DNA from 3 places in the Microbacterium cucumeris genome. Region 2 is predicted to be linked to each of the others. Evidence: predicted binding sites of a transcription regulator. Region 2 holds the regulator's gene; each other region holds the start of a gene.
The links. The regulator HrcA, encoded in region 2, represses chaperone genes, less so after heat shock. The targets are predictions, from matches to a motif close to TTNGCACTCGNNNNNNNCGAGTGCNAA.
Positions count from the first base shown of each region.

Region 1 (10,208 bases), on a different contig from region 2:
CGTTCGCGCTCGGACGCGGCATCGACGTCATCCCCGTCCCCAGTCATCTCGCCCCCGCCCTCACGGAGATCGAGCGGAACGGTGCGGAAGGCCGATTCGCCGTCGTGACCGATGCGCGCCGTCGCGAGGTCGCCGTCACGGTGTTCGAGGGGCTGGATGCCGACGGCATCCCGAACGTCGTCGCCGGGACCGTCCTGGTCCCGCGCGCGGACGCCGAGGCGCATCTGGACGGCGTCCGTGCCGTCGAGGTCGCCGTCCTGGATGCCGCGTCCCTCGCCCGCGTGGGCCGGCGGGCGGTAGGTGCGGGACGCGTCCTCGCCGGTCAGGAGCCGCTGTACCTCCGTCAGCCCGACGTGACGATGCCCGGAGCGCCCAAGAAGGTGAGCGCGTGATCCGGCCGGCGACCGCCGACGACCTCGTGGCGATCATGGCGGTCGAGAACGCCTCGTTCCCGACCGACGCCTGGAGCGCCGAGACCATGGCCGCGGAACTGGCGGGCGAGCACAGTCACTACATCGTCGACGAGGAGGACGGCGTCGTCATCGGCTACGCGGGACTGCGCGGCGTGCGGGGGGCGGCGGACGCCGACGTCCAGACGATCGCCCTGCTCGACGCGCACCGTGGCGCCGGGCGCGGGCGTGCCCTGCTGAGGACGCTGCTCGCCGAGGCATCCGCTCGGGGCGCCAGGGAGGTGTTCCTGGAGGTCCGGGCCGACAACCCCGCGGCCGAGGGACTCTACACCTCCGAGGGCTTCGTGGAGCTCGGCCGCCGGCCGCGCTATTACCAGCCCGACGACGTCGACGCGATCGTGATGAGGCTCGACCTCCGTGCGGGCGCCGCCCGCGCTGCGACGAAGGAGGAGACGGCATGAGCGGACCGCTGGTGCTCGGCATCGAGACGAGCTGCGACGAGACCGGGATCGGCATCGTGCGCGGGCGCACCCTGCTGTCGAACACGATCGCGTCGAGCATGGACGAGCATGCCCGCTACGGCGGCGTCGTCCCCGAGGTCGCCGCCCGGGCGCACCTCGAGGCGCTGCAGCCCTCGATCGAGGCGGCGCTCGCCGAGGCCGGCGTGCGGCTGGAGGACCTGGACGCCGTCGCCGTCACCTCCGGTCCGGGGCTCGCGGGCGCTCTCATGGTCGGGATCGGCGCCGCGAAGGGCCTCGCCGTGTCTCTCGGCACGCCCCTGTACGCGGTCAACCACCTGGTCGGGCACATCGCCGCCGACATCCTGACGCCGGATGCCGAGCCGCTGGAGTACCCGACCATCGCGCTGCTCGTGTCGGGCGGGCACACCTCGCTCCTGCATGTGCGGGATCTCACGACGGACGTCGAGCTGCTCGGCGAGACCATGGACGACGCGGCGGGGGAGGCCTTCGACAAGGTGGCGCGCCTGCTGTCCCTGCCCTACCCGGGCGGTCCGGAGATCGATCGGGCGGCGCTCGAGGGCGATCCGGACGCGATCCGCTTCCCGCGCGGTCTGTCGCGGGCATCGGACCTGGCGAAGCACCGCTACGACTTCTCCTTCTCGGGGCTGAAGACGGCGGTCGCCCGCTGGGTGGAGCGCTGCGAGGCGGAGGGACGGCCGGTGCCGGTCGCCGACGTCGCGGCGAGCTTCCGCGAGGCGGTCGTCGACGTCCTCGTCACCAAGGCTCTCGCCGCCTGCGCGGACCGCGGCGTGCCACGACTGCTGCTCGGCGGCGGCGTCATCGCGAACCGGCGGCTGCGCGAGGTCGCGCTCGAGCGCGCCGCCGCGGCGGGCGTCATGGTGCGCATCCCGCCGCTGTCGCTGTGCACGGACAACGGCGCGATGATCGCCGCACTGGCCGCGGAGCTGATCTCGTCGGGGCGGCAGCCTTCCACTCTGGCGTTCGGTGCGGACTCGACGCTGCCCGTCACCGAGATCCAGGTGGCGCGGGCGGGGGTCGCGGCATGAGCGACGAGACGAGAGCGCCGCGCGTCGAGGGAGCGAGCCCCGAGGTCGAGAAGCCGGCGGGAACGGCCCGTCTCCCCGGCGCACGCCGTGAGGGGTACACGAAGCTGCCCACCGGTCCCGTGGGCATCGAGCCCGTGGTGGCGAGCGGGCCGGATGCGGACGCGGTCGGTTCCTGGGCGCCGAGCACGTCGGAGCAGCCGATCGAGGAGGACACGGCCCGGCTCGGCCCCTGGGCCCTGCTGGCCGCGATCGTCGCGCTGATCGCCTCCTTCTTCGTGGGGTGGGGGATCCCGGTGGCGGTCGTCGCCGTCGTCGCGGCGATCATGTCGCTGCGGCGGCCGTTGGAGAGCCGAGCTCTCGCGGTATGGGCGCTCGTCCTGGGGATCATCGCCACGGTGTACAGCGCCGGGTGGCTCATCTGGGCCGCGATGCAGCCCGGAGTGTTCGGGTAGCCGTTGCTGTCGCCGGAGGAGTCCGCGGAGCTGCGGGAGCTGCAACGGAAGGCGTACGCGCCCGGAGCCGAGCCCTCGGATGCGGATGCCGCGCGCCTGCGCGCCCTCGAGGAGCGTCGGGTGGCGCCTCCCGCGCCCGCCGACTCCTCGCGAGGCGGTGACGACGAAGGATCCGCCGTCGCGGAATCTCCCGTCGACGGCGCAGCGTCCCCTGGAGCGCCAACGGCGCACGCCGCCGGTGGCACCGGGGAGGAGGTCGACCGTGCGAAGCCCGCAGAGCACGAGGCGCACGCCCCAGAGGAACAGGCCGCCCGCCCGCGATGGCGTCGCTGGGTGCCCTACGCCGCGATCGGCCTGGCGCTGCTCGTCGGGTTCGGGGTCGGGTTCGCCGTGTTCGGTCAGACGGTCGTGCGGTCGATCGCGCTGTCGCTCGCCGTCGGCGCGGAGCAGGCCGAGCTGGAGGCGAGCGACGACTACGATCCCGGTTCGATCACCGCAGTCGGTCAGGCGCACGGCGTGACGATCTGGCACGCCACGAGAGGCGAGGGCGCCGAGCAGTGCGTCATCGTCACGCACGACGCCGGGCGCGACGGCGGCTGCGCCACGAGTGCGGAGTTCGAGGACCGCAGCAGTGGCCTGTACGCCTCCGTGATCCTGTCCGGCGACGGGGACGAGGCGGGAGCTCAGCTCAGCGTCAGCCTCGCGCGCACCGTCGATGGCGAACTCGCCGTCATCGCGGAGGTCTGGACGCAGGACATGTGGGACTGGCGTTCGCAGTACACCGAGGATGAGCTCGCGATCCTGGAGCGCATCGAGCGGGAGACGGGTGTCGACGGGGGAGTCCTCCAAATCGTCGGCTACGACGACACGACACCGGTGTGGCTGGAGTACAGCGGCGTCGGGGTGTGCGCGATCGTCGTCGCCGAGGACGTCGAACGGGCCTGCGCGGACGATCCTGCCGCGCCGGTCGTCCTCGAGGTCCGCGCGGCGGACGGCGGCGTGACCGCGTACCACGTGTCGGAGTCGTCGATGCGGGGCCCCGTCCTCACGATCGAGCGCACGCCGGCGGTCGTGGACGTGACGATCGACGACACGACCGGGGACGTCGACGGCTGACCCGGGTCACACCCGATCGGCGAGCACGGCCATCCGCCGGTTCCCGACGCGTGTGAGGACGAGCGTGGCGCTCTGAGCGCCGTCCAGCCTGAGCTTCTTGCGGAACGCGGCCGGATCGATGTCCATGCCGCGCTTCTTGATCTCCAGCGATCCGATGTCCGCCGTCCTCAGTGCGGCGTTGATGGCCTTGGGGTTGGCCGGCATCGTCTCGCGCACCCGGAACGACTGCACGAACGGGCTCGTGACGGCGGCATCCCCGGTGAGGTAGGCGATGCGCTCGTCCAGCATCCCCGCATCCAGGCTCCGCGCCACATCGCCGATGAGGCGCGCGCGGATCACCGCCCCGTCCGGTTCGTGCAGGAAGGCGCCGAGCGGGCGCACAGCGGCGTCCTCGGCATCCGCGCCCGCAGTGAGCTCGTGGACGGAGTCCCCGCGCATCACCAGCGCCGCGCGGCGGACGCCGGGGCGCGCGAGCGATCCGCTCCACAGCACGAGCTCGACGACGCTGCCGTCGGCGCTGACCCACTGCGCCTCGGCGTCCTCGGGCAGCGCCTCCCGGTCGTGGCCGGGGCCGAGCTTGATGCCGGCAGGCATGCGCGCGGCGAGGTCGAACGCCCAGTCCAGCGGCGGCGAGTAGCCGGATGCCGTCAGGCGCCGGGTCTCGCCGTGACCGGAGGTGCGGCGGGCCGGATCCATCCACACCGCCGTGCGCTCCGCGCGCGGATCTCGCAGAACGTCACGGAACCCGTCCGTCTCCGCGGAATCGCGGCGAGATCCGTGCGTTTCTGCGAGAAGCGTGCGCGCGGCGTCCTCGGCCGTGCCGTGCGCGACCGAGGCTTCCTCCCCGAACGCGGCGAGATTGTACGCGGCGATCGCCGCCGTGACCTGATCGGCGTCCACGGCGCTCACGCGCAGCCCCGCGCCTGCGAAGGCCAGGGCATCGCCGCCGATGCCGCAGCCGAGGTCCGCGACACGGGTGAATCCCGCCTCTCGGATGCGTCCGGCATGACGTGCCGCGACGGGCAGCCGCGTGGCCTGCTCGAGTCCCGCCTGAGTGAACAGCATCCGATCGGCGAAAGGGCCGAACTTCGCGGATGCCCTGGTGCGAAGCCGGGCCTGGCCGACCACGGCCGACACGAGATCGGGGGAGTGCCCCGCGGCCCGCAACCGGCTGACCACGCGGGCGACATCCGTCGTGGAATCGATCCGCCCGACCTCGTCCAGCAGGCGAAGCCCGTCCGGGGTGAGCAGGGCGGTGAGCTCGGTCATCTCCACCGGTTCAGCCTACGCGCCGCGCGTTCGACCTCCGTGTCGCGCCGACTGGCACTCGCATTGCGTGAGTGCCAGCCGACGTCCTACACTGGCATTAGCACTCTCGGGTTGAGAGTGCGAACGAGTCTTTCGTGTCAGCGTCAAGAAAGAAGAGGTAGACCGTGTCGGTTTCCATCAAGCCGCTCGAGGACCGCATCGTCATCAAGCAGGTCGAGGCCGAGCAGACCACCGCGAGTGGGCTGGTCATCCCCGACACCGCCAAGGAGAAGCCCCAGGAGGGCGAGGTCGTGGCCGTGGGCCCCGGCCGCATCGATGACAACGGCAACCGCGTCCCGCTCGACGTCGCCGTCGGCGACCGCGTGCTCTACAGCAAGTACGGCGGCACCGAGGTGAAGTTCGGCGCCGACGAGTTCCTCGTGCTCTCCGCGCGCGACGTCCTCGCGGTCGTCGTCCGCTGATCGCAGCGCACATAGCCTCGAAGGCCCGGATGCATCAGCATCCGGGCCTTCGTGCATCCCCGGACGCGCGTCGCGCGATTCCTGCCGATCTCGCCGGCGGCGAGCATCCGGCATCCGGAGCCGGTCATAGAGTTGATCGGTGAGTACGCAGAGAACGCCCCGCACCGAGACCGCCGGGGTCGCCTACGCCCTCGGCGCCTACCTGCTGTGGGGTGTCCTCCCGCTGTACTTCCTCCTGCTCGCCCCCACCCAGGCATGGGAGGTCGTGGCGTGGCGCGTGCTGTTCTCGCTCGTGTTCTGCGTGATCCTGCTCGCCGTGATGCGCGGCTGGCAGCGGCTGTGGGCGATCGTGCGGCAGCCGCGACTGCTCGGGCTCACCGCCCTCGCGGGGCTGCTGATCTACGTCAACTGGCAGGCCTTCCTGATCGGCACCCTCGACGACAAGGTCGTCGAGACGGCGCTGGGGTACTTCATCAACCCGATCACCACCGTGCTCCTGGGAGTGTTCGTCCTGCACGAGCGGATGCGCCGCCTGCAGTGGGTCGCCGTGGGCATCGCGGCGCTCGCGGTGATCGTCATCATCGTCGCGTACGGGACGGTGCCGTGGATCGCGCTCACCCTGACGCTCTCATTCGGCGTGTACGGGCTGATCAAGAAGAAGATCGGCCCGTCCGTGGACGCCCTCAGCGGTCTGACGCTGGAATCGTTCTGGCTCATCCCGATCGCGGTCGTCCAGCTGATCGCGGTCGGCGCGACGACCGGCATCACGATCGGGAACAACGGGGTGTGGCACACGGTGCTGCTGGGCTTCGCCGGCGTCGCCACCGCAGTCCCGCTGCTGCTGTTCGCGGCCGGGGCCCGGCGCATCGACCTGACGGTGATCGGGATGATCCAGTTCATCACGCCGATCATGCAGTTCCTCATCGGCGTGGTCGTGCTGCAGGAGCCCATGCCGACCGAGCGCTGGATCGGCTTCATCCTGGTCTGGGCGGCCGTCGCCGTGTTCATCGTCGACCTGCTCCTCGCCGCCCGACGTCACCGACGCGTCGCCCCCGTCGAACCGGTCTGAACCCGCCAGGAACACCGTCATCTCCGCGAAACAAGATCGTTAGCGCACCGATACCCGCGGGCGCGCGGCCCGGTCTTAGTGTTAGAGCACCCGAACGTGGTACCGCCACGTCCGCTGTTGTCGAAGGAGCAATATGAACGGTTTGCAGGGTTCGCGCCCCAAGCTGCTGGCAGGAATCGCACTGCTGGGAGCGACGGCGCTGGTCATCGCGGGGTGCAGCACAGGCACCCCCGCTCCCGAATCATCGGAGCCGACGAACGAGCGTCCCGAGAACGTCGATCTGTCGCTGACTCTGGGTTCGCTCCTTCCTGCGACGGGAACGCTGGCGTTCCTGGGGGCGCCGATGGAGGCGGGCGTCCAGCTCGCGGTCTCCCAGATCAACGAGGCGGATGCCGGCATCCAGGTCGAGCTCGTCAGCGAGGACGAGGGCGACCTGGACAACAAGGCGTACGAGACCTCGATCACCAACCTCCAGAGCGCCGGGATCAACGCCATGGTGGGCGCCGCCTCCTCGAGCGTCACGAAGCTGATCCTTGACGGCAACGCCGGCGCCGGCATCCTCACCGTGTCGCCCTCGAACACGTCGCCGGACTTCACGGGCATCAACCCGCTGTACTTCCGGACCGCCCCGAGCGACAACCTGCAGGGCGAGGTGCTCGCCAACCAGATCGCCGAGGACGGCCACAAGACCCTCGGCATCATCTACCAGAACGACCCGTACGGCACCGGACTGTTCGAGGCCATCAAGACGACGTTCGAGGGCACGGGCGGCGAGGTCGTCGCCGAGGCCTCGTACAACCAGGGCGACGGACAGTTCAACGCGCAGGTCCAGACGATCGCGGCCGAGAACCCGGACGCCGTGGCCGTCGTGTCCTACGACCAGTTCGCGACCATCGCACCGCTGCTGGGCAACGCGGGCGTCGACACCGGCGCGCTGTACCTCGTCGACGGCAACCTGAAGGACTGGCCGGACCTGCCCGTGAGCCTCGAGGGCTCCAAGGGCACGCGTGCGGGCGCCGAGCTGCCGGATGACTTCATCGACCAGCTCAACGAGGTCTGGACGGCGGGCGGCAACGAGCCGATCGACGCTCTGACCTACTCGGCCGAGGCCTACGACGCCGCGACGCTCATCGCCCTGTCGGCGCTGTACGCCGTGTCGGTGGAGGGCGAGGACATCGCGGGCGCGATGCGCCTGGTCTCCGGCGGCGAGGGCGAGGGCGAGAAGTGCACGAGCTTCGCCGACTGCGCCGAGATCATCAACGCCGGGGGGACCCCGGACTACGACGGCTACTCCGGTGAGATCACGTTCGACGAGAACAACGATCCGAAGGGCGCGGCCATCGGCGTCTACGAGTTCGACGCGGAGAACATCCAGTCCCGCATCAAGTGAGACGACGGAAGGGCTCCGGATGCTCGGCATCCGGAGCCCTTCTTCGTGCGTCGGTTACGCCGCGTCGGTGCCCAGGGTGCCGAGGTACAGGCCGATGACCTTGGGGTCGTTCAGCAGATCGCGCCCCGTTCCCTCGTAGGCGTCGCGTCCCTGATCGAGCACGTACCCGCGGTCGCAGATCTGCAGGCAGCGCCGGGCGTTCTGCTCCACCATGATCGTCGTGACGCCGGCCTTGTTGATGTCCGAGACGCGGATGAACGCGTCGTCCTGACGCACCGGCGAGAGACCCGCCGACGGCTCGTCCAGCAGCAGCACCGAGGGATCCATCATCAGCGCCCGCGACATCGCGACCATCTGGCGCTCACCGCCGGACAGCGATCCCGCACGCTGCTTGAGGCGCTTGCCGAGCTCCGCGAAGATGCCGGTGACGAATTCGAGCCGCTCCGCGAACGCCTTCGGGTTCTGGTACAGGCCCATCTGCAGGTTCTCCTCGATCGTGAGCGAGGGGAAGACGTTGTTCGTCTGCGGCACGAACGCGACGCCGCGCGCCACCAGCTTGTCGGCCTTCAGGCCCACGATGCTCTCGCCGTTGACGGTGATGTCGCCCTGACGCACCTGCACCATGCCGAAGATCGACTTCAGCAGCGTCGATTTGCCCGCGCCGTTCGGGCCGATGATGCCGATGAGCTCTCCTCGGCGCGCGGTCAGATGCGCTCCGTTGAGGATGTTCACTCCGGGGAGATACCCGGCGTGAACATCCGTCAGCTCGACGACGACGTCCTCTCCGGCGTGGACGCTCGGCGTCGCCTGCCCCGAGTCGGGCGAAGGGACGCCGCGGGTGTCCTCGGTCATGACTTCTCCTCCTGCGTGTCCTCGGGCGCGGGTCCGCCCTCGATCTCCGCCTCCGCCTCGGTCTCGATCTGCTCGCGGAGGCGGGTGGCCGCGGCATCCGAGACCACCGAGATGCGCCCGGTCACCGCGCCCAGGTCGACGTCCTGGTGCGCGCCCAGGTAGGCGTCCACGACAGCCGGGTCCTCCATGACCGTCTCGGGCGGGCCCTCGGCGACCACGCGCCCCTCGGCCATGACGATCACCCAGTCGGCGATATGGCGCACCATGTGCATGTCGTGCTCGACGAACAGCACGGTCATGCCGAGGTCCTTCAGGCCCAGGATGTGGTCGAGCAGTGACTGCGTGAGCGCCGGGTTGACCCCGGCCATCGGCTCGTCGAGCATCACGAAGCTCGGCTCGCTCATCAGCGCGCGCGCCATCTCGAGCAGCTTGCGCTGTCCGCCGGACAGCGAGGCCGCGAAGTCCTTCTCCTTGGCGTCCAGCTTGAAGCGCACCAGCAGCTCGCGCGCCCGCTGCTCGATCTCTGCCTCCTGATCGCGCCACAGGAACGGGAAAAGACTCGCCCAGAACCCCTCGCCGCGCTGGTGCGGGGCGCCGAGCTTCATGTTCTCGAGCACCGTGAGCAGCGACAGCGACTTGGTGAGCTGGAACGTGCGCACCTGCCCGAGCTGGGCGACCTTGAACGACGGGACGCCCGACAGGTTCTTCCCGTCGAACGACCACGTCCCCGCGTTCGGCTTGTCGAACCCGCACAGCAGGTTGAACAGCGTGGTCTTGCCCGCGCCATTGGGGCCGATGAGCGCGGTGATCGCGCCGCGCGGGATCTCGACGTGGTCCACGTCGACGGCCGTCAGGCCGCCGAAATGACGGGTCACGCCGTCCGCGACGAGGATCGGGTCGACCTTCGCGACCCCTGGTGCCGCCGGGCCCTTGGCCAGGCCGGTCGTCTTCTGCCGCGGGGCGCTCGGCGTCGTCGGCTGCGACGGATTCACTTCACTTGACAAAGGTCATCTCCCTCTTGTTCCCGAGGATGCCCTGCGGCCGGAAGATCACGATCAGCATCAGGACGACACCGATCAGGATGTACCGGACCATGTCGGCCTGGGCGGCGCTCATGGGCAGCAGTCCGGCGTCGGCCATCGCGGGCAGGAGGCTGCCGAGGAATGCGAACACCACCCAGAACAGCACGGCGCCCAGCGTCGGCCCGAGCACGGTGGCCGCTCCGCCCAGCAGGAGGATGGTCCACAGGAAGAACGTCAGCGACGTCGAGTAGCTCCCGGGCACCACGGCCGAGGGAAGCACGAACACGATGCCGCCGAGCGCTCCGAGCACACCGCCGACGACGAGCGCCTGCATCTTGTACGCGAAGACGTTCTTGCCCAGCGAGCGCACCGCGTCCTCGTCCTCGCGGATGCCCTTGAGGACGCGGCCCCACGGGCTGCGCATCAGGGCCCACACCAGGAGTACCGCGAGCGCGAGCACGATGAGACCGAACACGCGCACCCACAGGTCGTTCGCGTTGTAGGTCCACGGACCGAAGCCGTAGGTGCCCGGCGGGAACGGGTTGATGTCGCGGAAGCTCTGGTGGTAGCCGGACAGTCCGCCGGCCGAGTTCGTCCACTCCTTGAACAGCTCGGTGAGGAACAGCAGGCGGACGACCT
Region 1 is NZ_JBYRIZ020000002.1:175,919-186,126, forward strand. It holds gene tsaB (tRNA (adenosine(37)-N6)-threonylcarbamoyltransferase complex dimerization subunit type 1 TsaB) at 1-392, shown strand, start outside; gene rimI (ribosomal protein S18-alanine N-acetyltransferase) at 389-871, shown strand; gene tsaD (tRNA (adenosine(37)-N6)-threonylcarbamoyltransferase complex transferase subunit TsaD) at 868-1,938, shown strand; gene AC3RXZ_RS07485 (hypothetical protein) at 1,935-2,390, shown strand; gene AC3RXZ_RS07490 (hypothetical protein) at 2,394-3,506, shown strand; gene AC3RXZ_RS07495 (class I SAM-dependent methyltransferase) at 3,513-4,781, opposite strand; gene groES (co-chaperone GroES) at 4,940-5,236, shown strand; gene rarD (EamA family transporter RarD) at 5,376-6,305, shown strand; gene AC3RXZ_RS07510 (ABC transporter substrate-binding protein) at 6,439-7,695, shown strand; gene AC3RXZ_RS07515 (ABC transporter ATP-binding protein) at 7,750-8,547, opposite strand; gene AC3RXZ_RS07520 (ABC transporter ATP-binding protein) at 8,544-9,551, opposite strand; gene AC3RXZ_RS07525 (branched-chain amino acid ABC transporter permease) at 9,541-10,208, opposite strand, start outside.
Region 1: groES (co-chaperone GroES) is a predicted target of HrcA. The motif match lies at 4,827-4,853, and genes of this name have one in related genera.

Region 2 (10,208 bases):
TCGGGTTCCGCGTGGTCGAATCCGAGAAGGTGCAGCAGGCCGTGGGTGGTGAGCAGGATCAGCTCGTCCAGCAGCGTGTGACCCGCAGCCTGCGCCTGGGTCTCCGCCACCTGCGGGCAGAGCACGATGTCGCCGAGCAGTCCGGGCGGGGTCGGCCGGTCCTCGGTGCCGGGGCGCAGCTCGTCCATCGGGAAGCTCAGGACGTCGGTGGGGCCGGGTTCATCCATCCACTGCACGTGCAGGGCTTCCATCGCTCCCTCGTCGACGAGGACGATAGCGACCTCGGCGTCCGGGCTGACGTGCAGCTGCGCGAGGTTGAAGTCGGTCAGCCTCTGCAGCACGGCCTCGTCGACGTCGATGGCGGATTCGTTGTTGATCTCGATCATGACAATCCTCGCTCGATCAGGACAATCCTCGCTTGGGCATCCGATCACGAGGACCGGGACGCATACCCGCCCGACGCTCGGCGCGGTTGGCGAACTCGTGCGCCTGGTCCCGCTCGACCTTGGCCGCGGTCCGCTGCTCGTCATACTCGCTGTAGGCGTCGACGATGCGCCCGACCAGCGAGTGCCGTACCACGTCGTCGCTCGTGAGCCGCGAGAAGTGGATGTCGTCGATGTCCTTCAGCACCCGCGTGACCAGGCGGAGGCCGGAGGCCCCCTGCGGGAGGTCGACCTGGGTGATGTCGCCCGTGACGACCATCTTGGTCCCGAAGCCCAGGCGGGTCAGGAACATCTTCATCTGCTCCGGCGTGGTGTTCTGCGCCTCGTCGAGCACGACGAACGAGTCGTTCAGGGTGCGTCCGCGCATATAGGCCAGCGGCGCGACCTCGATCGTCCCCGTGGCCATGAGGCGCGGGACGATCTCGGGGTCCATCATCTCGTTGAGCGCGTCGTACAGCGGGCGCAGATACGGGTCGATCTTGTCTGTGAGCGTCCCGGGCAGGAATCCCAGGCGCTCCCCCGCCTCCACTGCCGGACGGGTCAGGATGATGCGGGTGACCTCCTTGCGCTGCAGCGCCTGGACGGCCTTGGCCATCGCGAGGTAGGTCTTGCCGGTGCCGGCGGGGCCGATTCCGAACACGATCGTGTTCTCCTCGATCGCGTCGACGTACTCCTTCTGGCCGAGCGTCTTGGGGCGGATCACCTTGCCGCGAGTGGACAGGATGGCCTCGCCGAGGACCTCGCTCGGGCGCGGACCGCCCTCCTGGCGCAGCATCCGCGCCGAGCTGGTGACGTCGCTGGGCGCGAGATCGTGACCTTCTCTGGTCATCGTGAGCAGTTCCTCCACGAGGGTCTTGGCCGCGGCGACGCGCGCAGGGTCGCCGGACAGGGTGATCTCATTTCCGCGCACGAGCACCTGCACGTCCGGATGCTCCTTCTCGAGCATCCGGAGCAGACGGTCCTGCGGACCGAGCAGCTGCACCATGGCGACGCCGTCCGCGTAGATGCGCTCGGTGGCGCCGGTGTGATCGTCAGAGGCCAACGAGGTCGCCCTCTTCGAGATCGCCGAGCACATGAGCGTGCACGTGGAAGACGGACTGGCCTGCGCGGGCGCCGTTGTTGAAGATCAGTCGGTATTCGCCATCGGAGTGCTCGTCGGCGAGCCGCTTCGCCGCGGCGACCATCTCGGCCAGCAGCCCAGGGTCCCCAGCCGCGAGTTCGGTCACGTCGCGGTACTGCTCGGTCTTGGGGATCACCAGGGCGTGCAGCGGCGCCTGCGGATTGATGTCGCGGATCGCGAACACCCGCTCGGTGTCGAGCAGGATCTCGCCGGGGATGTCCCCGGTGAGAATGCGCGTGAAGATCGAGGGCGACGTCATGTCTCCAGTCTATCCACGGTGCCGTCTCGGGGTCGGCGACCCTGTCGCCGGCTACCAGCGCCCGAGCGCGGCCGACAGGACGGCGATGGCCGCAGGACCTGCGGTCGAGGTGCGCAGCACGGTGTCGCCGAGACGCACGCGCTCGGCTCCGGCTTCGTCGAGCCGTTCGAGCTCCTCGGCGGTGATCCCGCCCTCCGGCCCGACGACCAGCACGAGATCGCGCCCGTCGGGCTCCACGGCCGACAACCGGCGCTCCGCCGCCGGATCGAGCACGAACACCCGCTGATCCTGCGCGCGCCGGGTCAGCTGAGCCGTGGAGGTCACCGCGGCGACGTCGGGGATCCATGCCCGGTGCGCCTGCTTCGCCGCCTCGCGCACGATCGACGCCCAGCGCTCTCGGCCCTTGACGGCCTTCTGCCCCTCCCAGCGGGAGACGCTGCGCGCCGCCTGCCAGGGGACGATCTCGTCGACACCGAGCTCGCACGACGCCTGCACGGCCAGTTCGTCGCGGTCGCCCTTCGCCAGAGCCTGCACCAGGACCAGGCGAGGCGCGGGTGCCTCGACGACATCACGCCGCGTCACTTCGACGTCGACCCGCGTCGCCGCGACATCGACGGCCCTGCCCTCGAGCCAGACCCCCGCCCCGTCGCCGATCGTGATCGTCTCGCCGACGCGGACGCGTCGCACCACCGCGGCGTGCTTCGCCTCAGCGCCCGTGAGCGAGACGACGTCGCCCGCGACGGCGTCCGTCGCGGATTCGACGACGAAGTGCAGCGCCATCGGTCAGTGCCCGCGGAACCGGTCGCGCAGCTTCGAGAACAGTCCCTGTTGGAACTGCGCCAGTTGCGGAGCCGGTGCCTTGGCCTTCTTGGCGAAGTCCTCGATCAGACGACGCTGGGCGGAATCGAGCTTGGTCGGCGTCAGCACCTGAACGCCGACCCGGAGGTCGCCCCGCTGCGTGCCTCGCAGCGGGGTGATCCCGCGCCCCTTGATCGTCAGGACGTCCCCGGACTGCACACCAGGGCGGATCTCCAGCTCGACCGGACCGTCGAGGCCCTCGATGGTCGTCTCCGTGCCGAGAATCGCGTCGGTCATCGCGACCTCGAGCGTCGCCAGCAGGTCGTCGCCCTCCCGGCTGAACGTGGGATGGGTGGCGACGGTGACCTCGACGTACAGGTCGCCGTTCGGACCGCCCGCGCGGCCGACCTCGCCCGAGCCGGGAAGCTGCAGCCGCAACCCCGTCTCGACACCGGCCGGGATGTCGAGCGACACGGTGCGACGCGAGCGTACACGGCCCTGACCCGCGCACGTCGCGCACGGGTAGGGGATCGTCGTGCCGTATCCCTCGCACGTGCCGCACGGCTGCGAGGTGACGACGTTGCCGAGCAGGCTGCGCACCTGCCGCTGCACGTGCCCGGTTCCGCCGCAGATGTCGCAGGTGACGGGAGACGTGCCCTCCTGGCAGCACGACCCCTGGCACGTCTCGCACAGCACCGCGGTGTCGACCTCGATGTCCCGGTGGACGCCGAAGACGACGTCGCCGAGATCGAGCGTGACGCGCACGAGCGCGTCCTGTCCGCGCTCGCGGCGCGACCGCGGGCGGGCGCCGCGCCCGCCGCCCGCGGCGCCGAAGAACGTCTCGAAGATGTCGCCGAAGCCGCCGAACCCGCCGCCGAAACCGCCGTTCTCGTCGCCGCCCATGTCATAGCGTCGACGCGAATCCTCGTCGCTGAGCACGTCATAGGCGTGCGTCACGAGCTTGAAGCGCTCAGCCGCGTCCTCACCAGGATTCACATCCGGGTGCAGCTGACGCGCCAGGCGCCGATAGGCCTTCTTGATCTCATCCTGGGACGCGTCTCGCGCCACCCCGAGGACCTCGTAGTGGTCCGCCACAGTCACCTCTCGTCTTCGTCCAGCAGCCGGGACAGGTAGCGGGCCACCGCCCGCGCCGCCGCCAGATTGCTCGGGTAGTCCATCCGGGTGGGGCCCATCACGCCGACCCGCGCCATGCCGCCCGGGGCGGCGTAGTTGCTCGCGACGATCGACGCCTCACCCAGCCCGAACGGCTCGTTCTCGGTGCCGATGCTGGCCGCCAGGCCCTGCTCGTCGGTCACCATCTCACTCATCAGCCGCAGCAGCGTCACCTGCTCCTCGATGGCCTCGAGAAGCGGATGGATGCTGCCGCGGAAGTCCTGCTCCCGCCGCGCCAGGGTCGCGGCTCCGGCCATGACGAGCTTCTCCTGACGGAACTCGTCCAGCTCCTCCGCGATGGCGCCCGCCAGAACGCGCTGCGCGACGTCCGAGCGCCCGGATCTGCCGGGTTCCGCGAGGGCTCCGACGAGCTCCCGCGCTTCGCTCACGGCGCGCCCCGTGATCGTCGCGGACAGCCGCGCGCGCAGCACCGCGACGTCGGCCTCGTCGAGATCCACCGGCAGCACCGCGATCCGCTGCGACACGCCTCCCGCGTCCGTGACGAGCACGACGAGCAGCCGGTTGGGTGCGAGGGCCACGAGCTCGAGATGCGTGAGGTGGGCGCGTGCGAAGGAGGGATACTGCGCGAGGGCGACCTGGCCGGTGAGCTGCGTGAGCACGCGGACCGTGCGTGCCATGAGGTCGTCGAGGTCGGCAGGGTCGGCGAGGAAGGTCTCGATCGCGCTGCGCTGCGCGGTCGAGAGCGGACGCAGCTGCGCCAGGTGATTGACGAAGACCCGGTAGCCCTTGTCCGTGGGCACGCGACCGGACGAGGTGTGCGGAGCCGTGATGAGCTCCTCGTCCTCTAGCAGCGCCATGTCGTTGCGGATCGTCGCGGCGGAGACCCCGAACGAGTAGCGGTCCACGATCGACTTGCTGCCGACGGGCTCGTGGGTCGCGACGTAGTCCTGCACGATGGCTCGCAGGACCTGGAGTCCGCGCTCGGTGACCATGTCCGCTCTCCCTCCCGCTGGCACTCGATGCTTCCGAGTGCCAATTCTACCCGCCGACGGGCTCCGCGCGTCCACGGCGCGCGTGAGGCGCCCCCGTACGATGAGGGAGCATGGGCCAGGAACCGCGCGTCTCGATCTCCACCGGCGTCCTGCAGGGCACGACCGCGGACGGCATCCGGCGCTTCCTCGGCATCCCCTACGCGGCACCGCCGTTCGGGGAGAACCGGTTCCGCGAGCCGCAGCCGCCGGCTCCGTGGGACGGTGTGCGCGACGCGACGGCGTTCGGTCCGACGGCGCCCCAGCTCCCCTATCCGGGCGCGATCGGCGAGCTCCTCGGTTCGGTCCGCATCCCCGGCGAGGACATCCTCACCGTCAACGTGTGGGCGCCGGAGGGCGCCGACGGCGCGCCCGTCGTGCTGTGGATCCACGGCGGCGCCCTGGAGCGCGGGACCGCCGCCCTGCCGGCTTACGACGGCACGTCCTTCGCGCGGGCCGGGATCGTCTTCGCGTCCATCGGCTACCGCCTGGGGTCCGAGGGGTTCTCGGTACTGGACGGCGCCCCGCGCAATCTCGGCCTTCGCGACGCGGCCGCAGGGCTGGAATGGGTGCACCGCGAGATCCCCGCGTTCGGCGGCGACCCGCACCGGATCACCGTGATGGGCGAATCCGCGGGAGGCGGCCTCACCGCCGCCCTGCTCGCGAGAGACGACTCCCGCGCGCTGATCGCCCGCGCCATCATCCAGTCCGGTCCTCTCCAGGCGCAGCCGGAGGCGAAGGCCGCCCGCGTCACGACGCAGCTCGCGAAGCGCCTGGACGTGCCCGCTGAACGCAGCGCGTTCGCCGCACTCCCTCCGGACGAGCTGCTTCAGGCGCGGAGGGCCCAGGCCACCGGAAGCTCGCCCCTGGGCGGAGCTCCGGGATTTCAGCTCGCGATCGACCCGGATTCCCTTCCGCGATCGCCGCACGAGGCGCTGCGCTCCCTCACGACGCCGCTGCTGATCGGCACCAACACCGACGAGTACCGGCTCTGGTTCCCGCCCGAAGCGCTGGCGGGGATCAGCCGCGCGAAACTGTTCGCCGCGCGCCTCGCGCTGCGCATCCCCGGTCGCGCGGAGCGCGCGTACCGCGCGGCCTGGCCCGGTGCCGGCACGGGCGAGATCTTCGGCCAGCTCGCCACCGACGTCATGCTGCGCGCCCCGGCCACACGGGTCGCAGCGGACAAGCCCTCTCCGACCTTCGTCTACGAGTTCGCGTGGCAGAGCCCGGTCCGCGACCTGCGCGCCGCGCACGCGCTCGAGCTCGGCTTCGTGTTCGACACGCTGGCGGATGCCGAGTCGCAGCGCCTCGCGGGACCGGATGCTCCGCAGCTGCTCGCCGAGAGGATGAACGCCGACTGGGTGCGGTTCATCTCCACCGGGGACCCCGGATGGCCCGCCTTCGAGGCGCGGCGCATCACGCGGGTGTACGACGAGCAGGTGGAGGATCTGCCGCAGCGCCGGACGAGGGGATTGGATCTGCTCCCCTGACGATCGGCCCCCGGCGGCGCTCAGTCGGTCAGTGCGCGCACCACGGCATCCGCCAGCAATCGACCCTGCAGGGTCAGCTGCACGCGGCCCCGGATCGCCGCGGCCGGCTCCACGAGCCCGTCGGCGATGAGCTCGGCGACACGCGTGCGATTCGCTTCGGGCAGGTCGTCCACCGGGATGCCTTCACGGATGCGGCTGAGCAGCAGCACGCGCTCCAGCATCCGCGACGACTCGTCCGGACGCTCCGTGCCCGCCGCCGGCGACTCCGCGGCGGCGAGCCGCTGCGCATACGCCGCCGGATGCTTGACGTTCCACCACCGCAGGCCCGCGATGTGACTGTGCGCCCCTGGACCGAAGCCCCACCAGTCCGTTCCGCGCCAGTAGGCCAGGTTGTGCCGCGACCGCTGGTCCGCCGTGCGCGACCAGTTGCTCACCTCGTACCAGTCGAAGCCGGCACCGGCGAGGCGGGTGTCCGCGAGCTCGTACATGTCCGCCTGAAGATCGTCCGACGGCGCGGGGACCTCGCCTCGACGGATCTGCCTCGCCAGCTTCGTGCCGTCCTCGATGATGAGCGCGTAGGCGGAGACGTGGTCGGGATCCAGCGCCAGCGCCGCGTCCAGAGACGCCTCCCAGTCGGTCAGCGACTCCCCCGGCGCGCCGTAGATGAGATCGACGCTGACCGCGAGCCCGGCGTCGCGAGCGGCCGAGACCGCCGTGCGCACGTTGTCCGGATCATGCGTGCGGTCAAGGGCTGCCAACACATGCGGCACGGCGGACTGCATGCCGATGGACAGCCGCGTGACGCCTGCCGAGGCGAGCGTGCGCGCCACCTCCGGAGTGACCGTGTCGGGATTCGCCTCGACCGTCACCTCGGCGCCGTCCCGCAGGCCGAAGGCCTCAGTGGCGGCGCCGAGCATGCGCGCCAGATCGCCGGCCGGAAGCAGCGTCGGCGTCCCGCCGCCGAAGAACACGGTGTCCATCGGACGCAGCGCTCCGGCATCCGAGAGCACGCGGCGGGCGAGGTCGATCTCGCCGATCAGCGTCGCCGCGTAGTCCTCCTGCTTCGCACCCCGCAGCTCCCCGGACGTGTAGGTGTTGAAGTCACAGTAGCCGCAGCGCACCCGGCAGAACGGGATGTGCAGGTACGCCGAGAACGGGACGGACGGATCGATCGGCAGGTCCGCGGGCAGGCGCCCGTCCACCGGGGCGGGATCCCCGATCGGAAGCGGTCCGGCCATCAGAGCGGCGTCGCGTACAGCGGCGAGATCGCGCGCAGGTAGCGGGCGAACAGCTCGCGACGGCGCCGCTTGACCAGCGCGGGCAGCGTCCGGTACAGGACGGCGTTCGGGGCGTCGAACGCCCGCACCGTGAACCACACCTCGTCGTTGTCCTCGCGCCACTCGATGTCGAACGACTCCTCGCCGCTGACGACCGAGCCGCCGACCGTCCCGAGCACGAAGCCGATCCGACGCGCCTCTTCGGTGACGGAGATGACGCGCAGTTCGGCATCCGCGCGCATGCCCCCGACGCGACCGCGCAGATGAAGGGTCATGCCCGCCCCCGCGTACGGCAGCCCCTCGGAGTCGAAGCGCTGCTCGACCTCGCGCTTGCTGGGCGCGATCGCGTTGCCCTCGGCATCGAAGCTGACCCCGGCATACGACGGACCCGACGCGGGGCGCACATCCTCGACCGAGAGACCTGCGGCGCGCTGAGCAGTCCAGGAGAGCAGGGAGTCGCCCGCTGTGCGGAAACGCTCCGCCCCGCTGCCGATGCGCCAGGCGTCCTCCGCCGGAATGCTGCGCTCCGGCGGATACTGCATGAGGTCGGGCGCATGCGTCGCCCCCACGGCCGCATAGTCCACCGTGTCGTCTCGGAAGGTACCGCGCCGCATGGGGTCCAGCCTACCCATCCTGCCTGAGAGGGCCCTGGCGACCCACGCAGTCGCGGACGATCCGGATGTACCGGCGGTGCGTCGCGAGCTGCAGCATCCGCAGGACGGGCGACACGATCCACCAGAGCGCTGTCGCAGGGCGGGACAGCGATCGGGCGACGAAGAGGCCGTCCTCTCCGAGGCGGAACGACTCCTCGCCGTGCAGCGGGTGCCCCGGTCTCGTCTCATAGCCGAATCCGGTCGGATCCGCCCAGACGATGCGGATCGGCTCGACGAAGCGGACGCCGAGGATCCGCTTCGCGAGGGTACCCTCTACCCCCGGCTCCGGCGCGCCGGAAGGCGTCTCGAAGCCCGCGCGGCGTTTGAACTCCCACCCGCCGATGAGGTCGAGGACTCTCGCTCGCGCCGAGACCGGAACGCGCACGGAGCGCTCCTCGACGCGGTACCCGGACGGCGCAGCAGGAACGGATTCCCGGGTGATGCCTCGCGAGTACGGCGGGTGCGGCATCCGCTACTTCTTGTCCTTGCCCTCGACGTCCCCGCTCAGGGCGGCGATGAACGCCTCCTGCGGGACCTCGACGCGGCCGACCATCTTCATGCGCTTCTTGCCCTCCTTCTGCTTCTCGAGCAGCTTGCGCTTGCGCGTGATGTCACCGCCGTAGCACTTGGCGAGCACGTCCTTGCGGATCGCGCGGATGGTCTCGCGCGCGATGATGCGCGCCCCGATCGCGGCCTGGATCGGCACCTCGAACTGCTGACGCGGGATGAGCTTGCGCAGCCGCTCGGCCATCATCGTGCCGTAGGCGTACGCCTTGTCGCGGTGCACGATCGAGCTGAACGCGTCGACCTTCTCGCCCTGCAGGAGGATGTCGACCTTCACGAGGTCCGCCTCCTGCTGGCCAGACGGCTCGTAGTCCAGCGAGGCATAGCCCTGCGTCTTCGACTTCAGCTGGTCGAAGAAGTCGAAGACGATCTCACCGAGCGGCATGTTGTAGCGCAGCTCGACGCGCTCCTCGGAGAAGTACTCCATCCCGAGCAGTGACCCACGGCGGGACTGGCAGAGCTCCATCACGGTGCCCACGTAGTCCTTCGGCAGCAGGATCGCGGCCTTCACCATCGGCTCCGAGACCGAGCCGATGCGCCCGTCCGGGTATTCGCTCGGGTTGGTCACGATGACGGTCTCGCCGGTGTCGCTGGTGAGCACCTCGTAGATGACGCTGGGCGCAGTCGTGATCAGGTCGAGGCCGAACTCCCGCGAGAGCCGCTCGGTGATGATCTCCAGGTGCAGCAGCCCGAGGAATCCGCAGCGGAAGCCGAAGCCGAGGGCGACGGAGGTCTCCGGCTCGTACTGCAGCGAGGCATCCGACAGCTTCAGTTTGTCCAGCGCCTCGCGCAGCTCCGCGTAGTCGCTGCCGTCGATCGGATAGATGCCCGAGAACACCATGGGCTTCGGGTCCGTGTAGCCGGCGAGCGGTTCGGACGCCGGCTTGCGCGCCGTCGTGACGGTGTCGCCGACCTTGGACTGGCGGACGTCCTTCACCCCGGTGATGAGATAGCCCACCTCGCCGACCCCGAGCCCCTTGGACGGGATCGGCTCGGGGCTGGAGACGCCGATCTCCAGCAGCTCGTGATGCGCGCCCGTCGACATCATCTGGATGCGCTCTCGCGGGCTCAGCTTGCCGTCGACCATCCGGACGTACGTGACGACGCCGCGGTAGGCGTCGTAGACCGAGTCGAAGATCATGGCCCTGGCGGGGGCCTCGGCATCGCCGACCGGGGCGGGGATCTCCTGCACGAGCCGGTCGAGCAGGTCCTCGACGCCTGCACCCGTCTTGCCGGAGACACGCAGCACGTCGTCCGGGTCTCCGCCGATCAGTGAGGCGAGCTCCTTCGCGTACTTGTCGGGGTCGGCGGCGGGAAGGTCGATCTTGTTCAGGACCGGGATGATGTGGAGGTCGTTCTCCAGCGCCAGGTACAGATTGGCGAGCGTCTGCGCCTCGATGCCCTGCGCGGCGTCGACGAGCAGGATCGCCCCCTCGCAGGCG
Region 2 is NZ_JBYRIZ020000001.1:252,653-262,860, reverse strand. It holds gene ybeY (rRNA maturation RNase YbeY) at 1-386, opposite strand, end outside; gene AC3RXZ_RS01305 (PhoH family protein) at 403-1,428, opposite strand; gene AC3RXZ_RS01300 (HIT domain-containing protein) at 1,475-1,822, opposite strand; gene AC3RXZ_RS01295 (16S rRNA (uracil(1498)-N(3))-methyltransferase) at 1,874-2,602, opposite strand; gene dnaJ (molecular chaperone DnaJ) at 2,606-3,715, opposite strand; gene hrcA (heat-inducible transcriptional repressor HrcA) at 3,718-4,746, opposite strand; gene AC3RXZ_RS01280 (carboxylesterase/lipase family protein) at 4,857-6,272, shown strand; gene hemW (radical SAM family heme chaperone HemW) at 6,293-7,510, opposite strand; gene AC3RXZ_RS01270 (DUF1990 domain-containing protein) at 7,510-8,163, opposite strand; gene AC3RXZ_RS01265 (DUF1990 family protein) at 8,174-8,671, opposite strand; gene lepA (translation elongation factor 4) at 8,675-10,208, opposite strand, start outside.

Region 3 (10,208 bases), 970 kb from region 2:
CTCGGTGATGCGCCACGTCTCGTTGGCCGAGAACGACTCCTCGGCGGTCAGCGCAGCCCACAGGGACCGATAGGACGACACGATGCCGTCGGCGATGGCCACGGCATCCACCCCGTGCTCGAGTCGCCCGCCCGCGGCGAGGTCCATGATCTCCCCGGCGATGTTCGTCCGGGCGAGGTCGAGGTCGTAGGCGCGCTGTCCGTCCGTGAGGCCCTCCTCGTGCAGCTCTCCCGTCTCGGCGTCCACGAGGTAGGCGGCGAACGCCCCGGCATCCCGGCGGAACAGCGTGTTCGACAGCGACACGTCGCCCCAGTAGAAGCCGACGTTGTGCAGCCGCACGAGCAGCAGGGCCAGAGCGTCGACGAGACGGGTCGCCGTGTCGGGGCGGAGCACGCGGGTGAACAGGGCTCGGTAGGGCATCGAGAAGCGCAGGTGCGAGGTCACGAGCACGGCGGGAAGCGGCGCGCCCGCGGCGTCGGTCCGCCCGTCGATGACGGCGACGCGCGAGACGCACGGGACGTCGAGCCGCGCGAGGCTGCCGAGCATCTCGTACTCGCGCCTGGCCATCTCACCCGTCGTCTCCTTCACGGCGACGACGCGTCCGGAGAGATCCGCGAAGCGCACCAGGTGACGCGACAGCCCCTTGGGGAGGGAGACGATGTGCTCGGACGGCCATTTCGCCAGCGGCACGGACCACGGCAGGCCGAGCAGGCCCGGGTCCACGGTGCTCGCGGTGATGCGCAAGGCGTCCTGCATGGTGCTCCTCGAGATCGATCCGGAAACGACGCGGCGCGGGCGACCCGAAGGTCGGCCCGCGCCGCGTGTGAGGCGGACTTACGCCGCCGAGACGACCGGCTTGTCGTTCAGGCGATCGCCCGACTCGAGGTCGAAGGCGTGCACGTGGCCGGGGTTGGCGGCCAGCGTGACGGTCTCGCCCGCGTTCGGGTGGCTGCGGCCGTCGACGCGCGCGACGATGTCGGTGCGCTTGCCGTTGATGTCCGTGTGGCCGTACAGGTAGCCGTCAGCACCGAGCTCCTCGACGAGGTCGACCGTCACCGCGAGGCCCTTGCCGTCGGCAGGGCCGACGGTGATGTCCTCGGGGCGCACGCCGACCGTGACCTGGCTGCCCGTGGCACGGCCGACCGTGTCACGGTCGAGCGGGACGACCTCGGAGCCGAACTGGACGCCGCCCTCGGCGAGGTCCGCCGCGAACAGGTTCATGGCGGGGGAGCCGATGAAGCCGGCGACGAACACGTTGTTCGGCTTCTCGTACAGGTCGCGCGGCGAACCGACCTGCTGGAGGATGCCGTCCTTGAGGACCGCGATGCGGTCACCCATGGTGAGGGCCTCGGTCTGGTCGTGCGTGACGTAGACGGTGGTGACGCCCAGGCGGCGCTGCAGCGACGCGATCTGCGTACGGGTCTGCACGCGGAGCTTGGCGTCGAGGTTCGACAGCGGCTCGTCCATGAGGAACACCTGCGGCTGGCGGACGATGGCGCGACCCATGGCGACACGCTGACGCTGACCACCCGAGAGGGCCTTCGGCTTGCGGGTCAGGTACTGCTCGAGGTCGAGGAGCTTGGCGGCCTCGAGAACGCGAGCAGCGCGCTCCTCCTTGCCGACGCCCGCGATCTTGAGCGCGAAGCCCATGTTCTCGGCGACGGTCATGTGCGGGTACAGGGCGTAGTTCTGGAAGACCATCGCGATGTCACGGTCCTTCGGCGGGACGTCGGTGACGTCGCGGTCGCCGATGAGGATGCGGCCGGCGTTGACCTCTTCGAGGCCGGCGAGCATGCGCAGCGAGGTGGACTTACCGCAACCGGAGGGGCCGACCAGGACGAGGAACTCGCCGTCTCCCACTTCGAGGTTGAGCTTGTCGACAGCGGGACGGGTTCCGCCGGGGTACAGGCGGGTGGCGTCATCGAACGTGACAGATGCCATGGCATTTCTCCTTCACCGGCAGGTACGTGCCGGACGATCCGTAGTGATGGAAGCGGCGGGTAGCACCCACCGTGGCCCACCGTTGGGCCGAGTTCAGTATGGCATGAGTTCCCACATCTGGGTATTTCCCAGCCTGCCTCGTTAACATCGATGTCAGTGCTGCTTCTTCAGCGGCCATCCGGGGAACCCGTCCCCGCGCAGATTTTCAAGAGGAACGATGTCGAGCGACGAAACGCCGAACGTCCCCGCCACCCGCAATTCCCGCGAGGCGGTCCGGGAGAAGGCTCAGCAGGTCAACGCCAAGCAGTCCCGCGCGCGCATCGTGCGGCGGATCATCATCGGCCTGGTCGCGGTCGTCGCGATCGGCGCCGTCGGCACCGCGGTGACGATGGCCGTGAACTCGTCGGTCTCCGAGCCGACGCTCAACCCCGCCGGGCTCGCCGATGACGGCATCGTCGTGCAGGAGATCACCGGCGCGACCGTCGCCGGATCCGAGATCCCCGCGACGCCGACGGCCGAGCCGACCGAGGCCGGGGAAGCGGCGACGCCGACCCCGGAGCCGACCGAGACCCCTGGGACGGTCGACATCCACATCTACGTCGACTACCTGTCGCCGGGCGCCGGTGACTTCGAGCGCGCCAACGCGCTGCAGCTGACGGGCTGGATCACGGAGGGCGCGGCGACGGTCACGTACCACCCGGTGTCGCTCCTGACGGCGAACTCGAACGGCACCAAGTACTCGCTGCGTGCTGCTGCCGCAGCGGCCTGCGTGGCGGAGTACTCGCCGACGCAGTTCTACGCGTTCAACCACGAGCTGCTCGTCGAGCAGCCCGAGGTCGACAGCGACGGCCGCTCCGACGTGGAGCTCGCCGATCTCGCCGGCGCCGTCGGCGTCGACGACGCGAAGACGGTGCGCTCCTGCATCGAGGGCCAGGACTTCGTCTCCTGGGCGAAGGATGCCACGGCTCGCGCCCTCGAGGGGCCGTTGCCCGGTTCAGACGATCTCGCACTGAGCGCGGCGCCCATGGTGGTCGTCAACGGCCAGGCCTACGTGGGTTCCCTCGAGGATCCGGCCGAGTTCTCGCAGTTCGTCCTCACGGTCGCGAGCGACGCCTACTACGAGGCGGCCGAGACCCCGACTCCGACGCAGACCCCCGCCGAGTGACGGGCGGCCTGAGAGGCTGACATCCCGTCGGGCAGGGCGCGGAGCGCCGTGCCATAGACTCTGTCATGCGGTGCCGTGGCGCCGCTCGCCGACTTAGCTCAGCTGGTAGAGCACCTGTCTTGTAAACAGGCGGTCGCGGGTTCGAGTCCCGCAGTCGGCTCCGTGCTCTCCTGATCCGACGACGCCTTCCTGATCCGACGACGCCGGCTGATGCGCGTGCCAGGATGAACCCCATGGACTACACGCATCTCGGACGCACCGGCACGCAGGTCTCGCGCATCGTTCTCGGGACCATGAACTTCGGCGATCGCACCTCGGAGGAGGAGTCCTTCGCGATCATGGACCGCGCCCTCGAGCTGGGGGTGAACTTCTTCGACACGGCGAACGCCTACGGCGGCGCGGCGGGTCGCGGCGCCACCGAGGAGATCGTCGGACGCTGGTTCGCGGCCCGCCCCGGGGTCCGCGACGACATCGTGCTCGCGACGAAGGTGCACTCCCCGATGGTGGCTCCGACCGAGGACGGCGACGTCGTCAACGCGCGGGGCGCGTCGGCCTGGCAGGTGCGGCGCGAGGCGATCGGCTCGCTGCGTCGCCTGCAGACCGACCGGATCGACCTCTACCAGTTCCACCACATCGACCGGCACATCCCGTGGGAGGAGATGTGGCAGGCGATGGAGATCCTCGTCTCCCGCGGAGAGGTCGTCTACACCGGCAGCTCCAACTTCGCGGCGTGGAACATCGCCCAGGCGAACGAGATCGCGAAGCAGCGTCACTTCCTGGGCCTGGTGAGCGAGCAGTCGCTCTACAACCTCGCGCACCGAACGATCGAACTCGAGGTCATCCCCGCGGCGCTGAACTACGGCCTCGGCATCCTGCCCTGGTCGCCGCTCAGCGGAGGACTGCTCAGCGGAGGCTCCTCCGACGCGAACGCCCGGTCCAACACCGGTCGCGCGGCGGAGACCCGGGCCAAGCATAAGGAGGCCGTTGAGTCCTACGAGCGCTTCGCCCGCGAGCACGGCTGGAAGCCGGCCGCGCTCGGCCTCGCCTGGCTCCTGCACCAGCCCGGCGTCACCGGGCCGATCATCGGGCCGCGCACCGTCGCCCAGCTGGAATCCGCCGTCGAGGCGCTGGACATCGAACTCACCGCGGAGGACCTCCGCGAGCTGGACGAGATCTTCCCCGGACCCGGCGGCCAGGCACCCGAGGCCTACGCCTGGTGAGGTGAACCCACACCGAACACGTGCGGGTCGACCGGCCGCTGCGCCCGCGGCAGCTTCTCGACAACCAGCCGGTACGACTCGGTGACCAGTTCCGTGACCAGCCCGGGTTCCAGTGAGGGGCCCGGGCTCACGGAGATCCAATGCTTCTTGTTCATGTGATAGCCGGGCGTGATGTCCGCGAAGGTCTCGCACAGCGCCGCGGCATCCTCGGGGTGCGACTTCAGCGTCACCATCGCACGCCCCGCGTAGTGCGTCTGCAGCATGAACACCTTGCCGCGCACCTTGAAGACGTCCCACTCCGGCCCGAACGGATGCTCGAGGCCTGCGCCGGGGAGCTCATCGGCGCGCGCCGTCGCGATGCGCAGCAGGGCTTCGTCGTCCATCAGAACAGCTTCTCCGCCGAGCCCTTGTCGTTCTCCCGTGGAGTGGCTGTGACCCGCTCGTCGAGGGACGCCGCGGCCGCCAGCGCGTCGTCGATCACCTCGCGCCCGCCCTCTCCCAGAAGCCACTCGCGGGCGTAGTCGGTCGGGATGAGCACCGGCATCCGGTCATGGATCCCGGCCAGATGATCGGGCGCGGGGCGCATCACGATCGAGTAGCAGGTGAACCAGGCGCCGTCGGCTGTGCGGCCGCGCTGCGTCACGGCGGCCATGCCGAACAGCGCCCCCTCGTCGAGGCCGAACTCGTGCCACACGCGGTCGGGCTTCTGCAGTTCGAACCAGCCGGTGGCCGGCACGATCGCGCGGGAGCGAGCCTTGCCCGGCTGATCCTGCAGCCGTTCGGACCGGGTGTTGATCGAGGGGAACTTCGCGGGTTCGCCGTTCACGAGGAAGCCCCACCACGCGGGTTCCAGCACCGCTTCGCCGTCCTGGGGAACGACGACCGGGTTGAGATTGCGCAGGTTCTTCCCCGTCGGACGCAGCGTCTCCCCGGCGTTGCGCTCCGCCCACTCGCGGAGGCCGTCGAGGATGTCGGCGTCCGCCTCCGCCAGCAGCTCGGCGTCGGTGAATCGGGGATCGAGTCCATAGCTCGCGCACATGCCGCCAGGGTAGCCCCGATCACCGACATCCGCCGCGGTCGGGTTCGGGTAGCGTGGCAGGAGTGCCGGATACCCGTCGACTGCCCGCCTTCGCGGCCGTCGGCGGCGCCGTCTCGATCGGGGCGATGACGGCCGTCCAGGCCCGGATCAACGGCGTGCTCGGCGTCCGGCTCGACGACGGCATCCTCGCGGGCCTCGTCTCGTTCCTCTCCGGGACGGTCCTGCTCGCCGTGATCGTCCTGGTGCTACCGTCCGGTCGCTCCGGAATGCGGCGGCTCTGGCGCAATGTCCGCAGCCGCGACATCCCGCCCTGGATGCTGCTCGGCGGCGCCTGCGGCGCTCTCACCGTGACCACGCAGGGTCTCACGGCGGCCGTGCTGGGGGTCTCGCTGTTCACGGTCGGCGTCGTCGCAGGGCAGACGGTGCACGGGCTGATCCTCGACCGGATCGGCTTCGGGCCGGCGGGAGTCGTGGCCGTCACGATGGGACGCGTCGCCGGGGGAGCGCTCGCGCTCGTCGCCGTCGGCATCTCCCTCGGCGGCGACGTGCTCGAGGACGCGCCGCTGTGGATGCTGATCCTGCCGTTCGCCGCCGGAGTCGGCATCGCGTGGCAGCAGGCGACGAACGGGCGGCTCGCACAGCGCGTCGGCTCACCCATGATCGCGACCATGACGAGCTTCATCGCGGGGACGATCGTCCTCGCCGTCGCCGCCGGGATCAGCGTCCTCGTGCAGGGCCCTCCGGAGCCTCTGCCCGCGGAGCCCTGGCTCTATCTGGGTGGCGCGCTCGGGGTGGTCTACATCTTCCTCGGCGCCTTCCTCGTGGCTCAGACGGGGGTGCTGCTGCTCGGCCTCGGCTCCGTGCTCGGGCAGCTCGTGACGGCCGTGCTCATCGATGCGATCTGGCCGGCGGACTCGGCGCCCGCGATCTGGCAGATCATCGCGATGGTGACGGTGGCGGTGACCGGCGTGCTGGTCGCGCTCATCCGTCCGCGCCGACGCTGACCCCGTCCTGGGGTCGCGGAGTCGCTAGTTCTTGTGCGGCATCCGGGTGAGCAGCGCCCGGGCGTCGACGGGCTTGCGGCGCCCCGGCTTCTTCGCGGGCTTTCCGCCGACGTACAGCCAGCCCAGCAGCTCCTCGTTCTTCTTCAGACCATGGGCCTTCGCGACCGCCTTCGACCGCGTGTAATGGCCGGTGCGCCAGATGACACCCCATCCTGCCTCGTCGAGCAGAAGGCTGAGCGTGTGCGCGACGCCCGAGGCCACGGCCTCCTGTTCCCAGCCCGGCACCTTGTCGCTCTTGCGGTGGCTGACGACGACGGCGATCAGCAGCGAGGCGCGCAGCGGCTTCGAGGAGGGATGCTTGTCGCCCTGCGCCTTCGCGATCGCCTTCCCGAGCACCTCGCGGTCGGCGCCGCGCAGCTCGATCAGCCGCCACGGACGCAGAGAGGAGTGATCGGCGACGCGGCCCGCCGCGGCCACGAGCGGCAGGAGCTCCTCGCGGCTGGGCGCGTCCTCGGTGACCTTCGACCAGGACTGACGCGCACGGACGGCGTCGAGGGCGCTCACGCCGATGGTTCCTCGGGGGTGAAGGTGAGCGCCAGCGAGTTCATGCAGTAACGGTCGCCCGTCGGCGTGCCGAATCCGTCGGGGAACACGTGCCCGAGGTGCGAGCCGCAGTTCGCGCAGCGCACCTCGGTGCGGACCATTCCGAGGCTGGTGTCCTCGATGAGCTCGACCGCCTCGGGGCGGATCGATTCGTAGAAGCTGGGCCAGCCGCACCCGGAGTCGAACTTCGTTCCGCTCTGGAACAGCTCCGCCCCGCAGGCGCCGCAGGTGTAGAGCCCGGCGCGCTTCTCGTCGAGCAGCTCGCCGGTCCAGGCCCGCTCGGTCGCGGCCTGGCGGAGCACGGCGTACTGGTCGTCGCCGAGCTCGGCACGCCACTCGGCATCGGACTTGTTCACGCTGTAGGACATGAGACCTCCTGAGTCGCTCTCCATTCTCTCGCGTTCCGGGCAGCTCGGGCGATCGCTGCCTGGGAGTTCTCTCGCGTCCCCGGCGGCTTGCGGGATCACGAGCTGGAGCGCGCCGGGAGTGGCTTCCGGGGATGCCGCGACGTGCGGCGTAGGCTTCGAGCATGCTCGGAGACCTGACGGACCGCGATCGCGCGATCCTCGCCCTGGAGGTCTCCTGGCCGCGCCACAGCGGGTCGAAGGAAGAGGCGATCCGCACCCAGCTGGGGATGAGCCCGGCGCGCTATTACCAGCTGCTGTGGCGGCTCATCGACACCGAACAGGCGCTGCAGCACGACCCGCTCCTCATCCGGCGGCTGCGACGGATCCGCGATGCGCGCGGCGCGCAGCGCACCGCCCGGATGCAGGGTTTCGTCGGCTGACAAGGCGCACACGCCGCAACCTGAACGTCCGAGACAGGGATGCCGAGACGCATGCCCTAGCATCGAGGGGTGTCAAAGCCCGTTCGTGATCGTTTCGACGATGTTCCCCGCACGTCCGGACGCGTCGGCGCGCACCGCGCCGAGAACCCCGGCAGCAACGGCTGGATGGTCCTGCTGTGGGCCGTCGTGGCCGCGCTCGTCCTTCTCGTGGTCGGCATCTTCGCGTCGCTGATGATCATGGGGCGCATCACCCTTTTCCCCGCTCCGCAGGAGTCCGTGACGCCGATGCCGGAGGAGACCGGGATCGTGGACACGTCGTACTCCGTGATGATCCTGAACGCCACGCCCGAGGACGGGCTGGACGAGCAGATGCGGGATGATCTCGTCAACGCCGGTTTCGCCGCGGATCTGGTCTTCGCCGTCGACGGCAGCTCGGACGACTTCCCCGAGACCACCGTGTACTACGTCGAGGACGCCGACGAGCAGGCGGCGATCGGACTGGCCGGACTCATCGGAGGAGCGGCCGTCGAGCAGAGCGACGCCTACGCCGGCATGAACGACACCGGGCAGAAGCAGCTGGCGGTCGCGATCGGGCTCGACCGCACGGCAGCGGGGTCCGCCGAACAGACGCCCGAGGAGTAGCGTCCCCGGCTGTTTCCTCCTGCGCGGGCGCGGCTTGCACTCGATGGGGTCGAGTGCCAGAATGGGCGTTAGCACTCGATCACTCTGAGTGCTAAACCGAACGTATACGTCCAGGAGGGACGACAAAACTCATGGCAAAGATCATCGCTTTCGATGAGGAGGCCCGTCGTGGTCTCGAGCGCGGCCTGAACATCCTCGCCGACGCTGTCAAGGTGACCCTCGGCCCGCGCGGTCGCAACGTCGTGCTCGAGAAGAAGTGGGGCGCCCCCACGATCACGAACGACGGTGTGTCGATCGCCAAGGAGATCGAGCTGGACGACCCGTACGAGAAGATCGGCGCGGAGCTCGTCAAGGAGGTCGCCAAGAAGACCGATGACGTCGCCGGTGACGGAACCACCACCGCGACCGTCCTCGCCCAGGCACTGGTCCGCGAGGGCCTGCGCAACGTCGCGGCCGGCGCCGACCCGATCTCGCTCAAGAAGGGCATCGAGAAGGCCGTCGCCGCCATCACCGAGGAGCTGCTCTCCAGCGCCAAGGAGATCGAGTCCAAGGAGGAGATCGCCGCGACCGCGTCCATCTCCGCCGCCGACGCCTCGATCGGCGAGCTGATCGCCGAGGCGATCGACAAGGTCGGCAAGGAGGGCGTCGTCACCGTCGAGGAGTCGCAGACCTTCGGCACCGAGCTCGAGCTCACCGAGGGCATGCGCTTCGACAAGGGCTACATCAACCCCTACTTCGTCACGGACGCCGACCGCCAGGAGGCCGTGTTCGAGGAGCCCTACATCCTCATCGCGAACTCGAAGATCTCGAACATCAAGGATCTTCTCCCCGTCGTCGACAAGGTGATCCAGGACGGCAAGGAGCTCGTCATCATCGCCGAGGACGTCGAGGGCGAGGCTCTCGCGACTCTCGTGCTGAACAAGATCCGCGGCATCTTCAAGTCGGCGGCCGTCAAGGCTCCCGGCTTCGGCGACCGCCGCAAGGCTCAGCTGCAGGACATCGCGATCCTCACGGGCGGACAGGTCATCACCGAGGAGGTCGGTCTCAAGCTCGAGAACACCACCCTCGACCTGCTCGGCCGTGCGCGCAAGGTCATCATCACCAAGGACGAGACCACGATCGTCGAGGGTGCCGGTGACCACGACCAGATCGAGGGCCGCGTGACCCAGATCCGTCGCGAGATCGAGAACACCGACAGCGACTACGACCGCGAGAAGCTGCAGGAGCGCCTCGCCAAGCTCGCCGGCGGCGTCGCCGTCATCAAGGCGGGCGCGGCCACCGAGGTCGAGCTCAAGGAGCGCAAGCACCGCATCGAGGACGCCGTCCGCAACGCGAAGGCGGCCGTCGAGGAGGGCATCGTCCCCGGCGGTGGCGTCGCGCTCATCCAGGCGGGCACCAAGGCGCTCGACGCTCTCACGCTCGAGGGCGACGAGGCGACCGGCGCGAACATCGTCCGCGTCGCGATCTCGGCTCCGCTGAAGCAGATCGCCCTCAACGCCGGCCTCGAGCCGGGCGTCGTGGCGGCCAAGGTCGCCGAGCTCCCGACCGGGCAGGGCCTGAACGCCGCCAGCGGCGAGTACGTCGAGATGTTCGGCGCTGGCATCATCGACCCGGCCAAGGTGACCCGATCGGCTCTGCAGAACGCCGCGTCGATCGCCGGTCTGTTCCTCACGACCGAGGCCGTCGTCGCCGACAAGCCCGAGAAGGCCGCGGCTCCGGCCGCCGACCCGACGGGTGGCATGGACTTCTGACCCCATCCACGCACAGAAACGCCCTGGCTCCGGCCAGGGCGTTTCTGCGTTCCGCG
Region 3 is NZ_JBYRIZ020000001.1:1,222,713-1,232,920, reverse strand. It holds gene AC3RXZ_RS06090 (DUF4032 domain-containing protein) at 1-756, opposite strand, end outside; gene AC3RXZ_RS06085 (ABC transporter ATP-binding protein) at 835-1,941, opposite strand; gene AC3RXZ_RS06080 (DsbA family protein) at 2,159-3,106, shown strand; tRNA gene AC3RXZ_RS06075 (tRNA-Thr) at 3,194-3,266, shown strand; gene AC3RXZ_RS06070 (aldo/keto reductase) at 3,340-4,326, shown strand; gene AC3RXZ_RS06065 (MmcQ/YjbR family DNA-binding protein) at 4,314-4,709, opposite strand; gene AC3RXZ_RS06060 (SOS response-associated peptidase family protein) at 4,709-5,365, opposite strand; gene AC3RXZ_RS06055 (DMT family transporter) at 5,428-6,369, shown strand; gene AC3RXZ_RS06050 (nitroreductase family protein) at 6,394-6,933, opposite strand; gene msrB (peptide-methionine (R)-S-oxide reductase MsrB) at 6,930-7,340, opposite strand; gene AC3RXZ_RS06040 (DUF3263 domain-containing protein) at 7,502-7,759, shown strand; gene AC3RXZ_RS06035 (LytR C-terminal domain-containing protein) at 7,829-8,401, shown strand; gene groL (chaperonin GroEL) at 8,533-10,152, shown strand.
Region 3: groL (chaperonin GroEL) is a predicted target of HrcA. The motif match lies at 8,470-8,496, and genes of this name have one in related genera.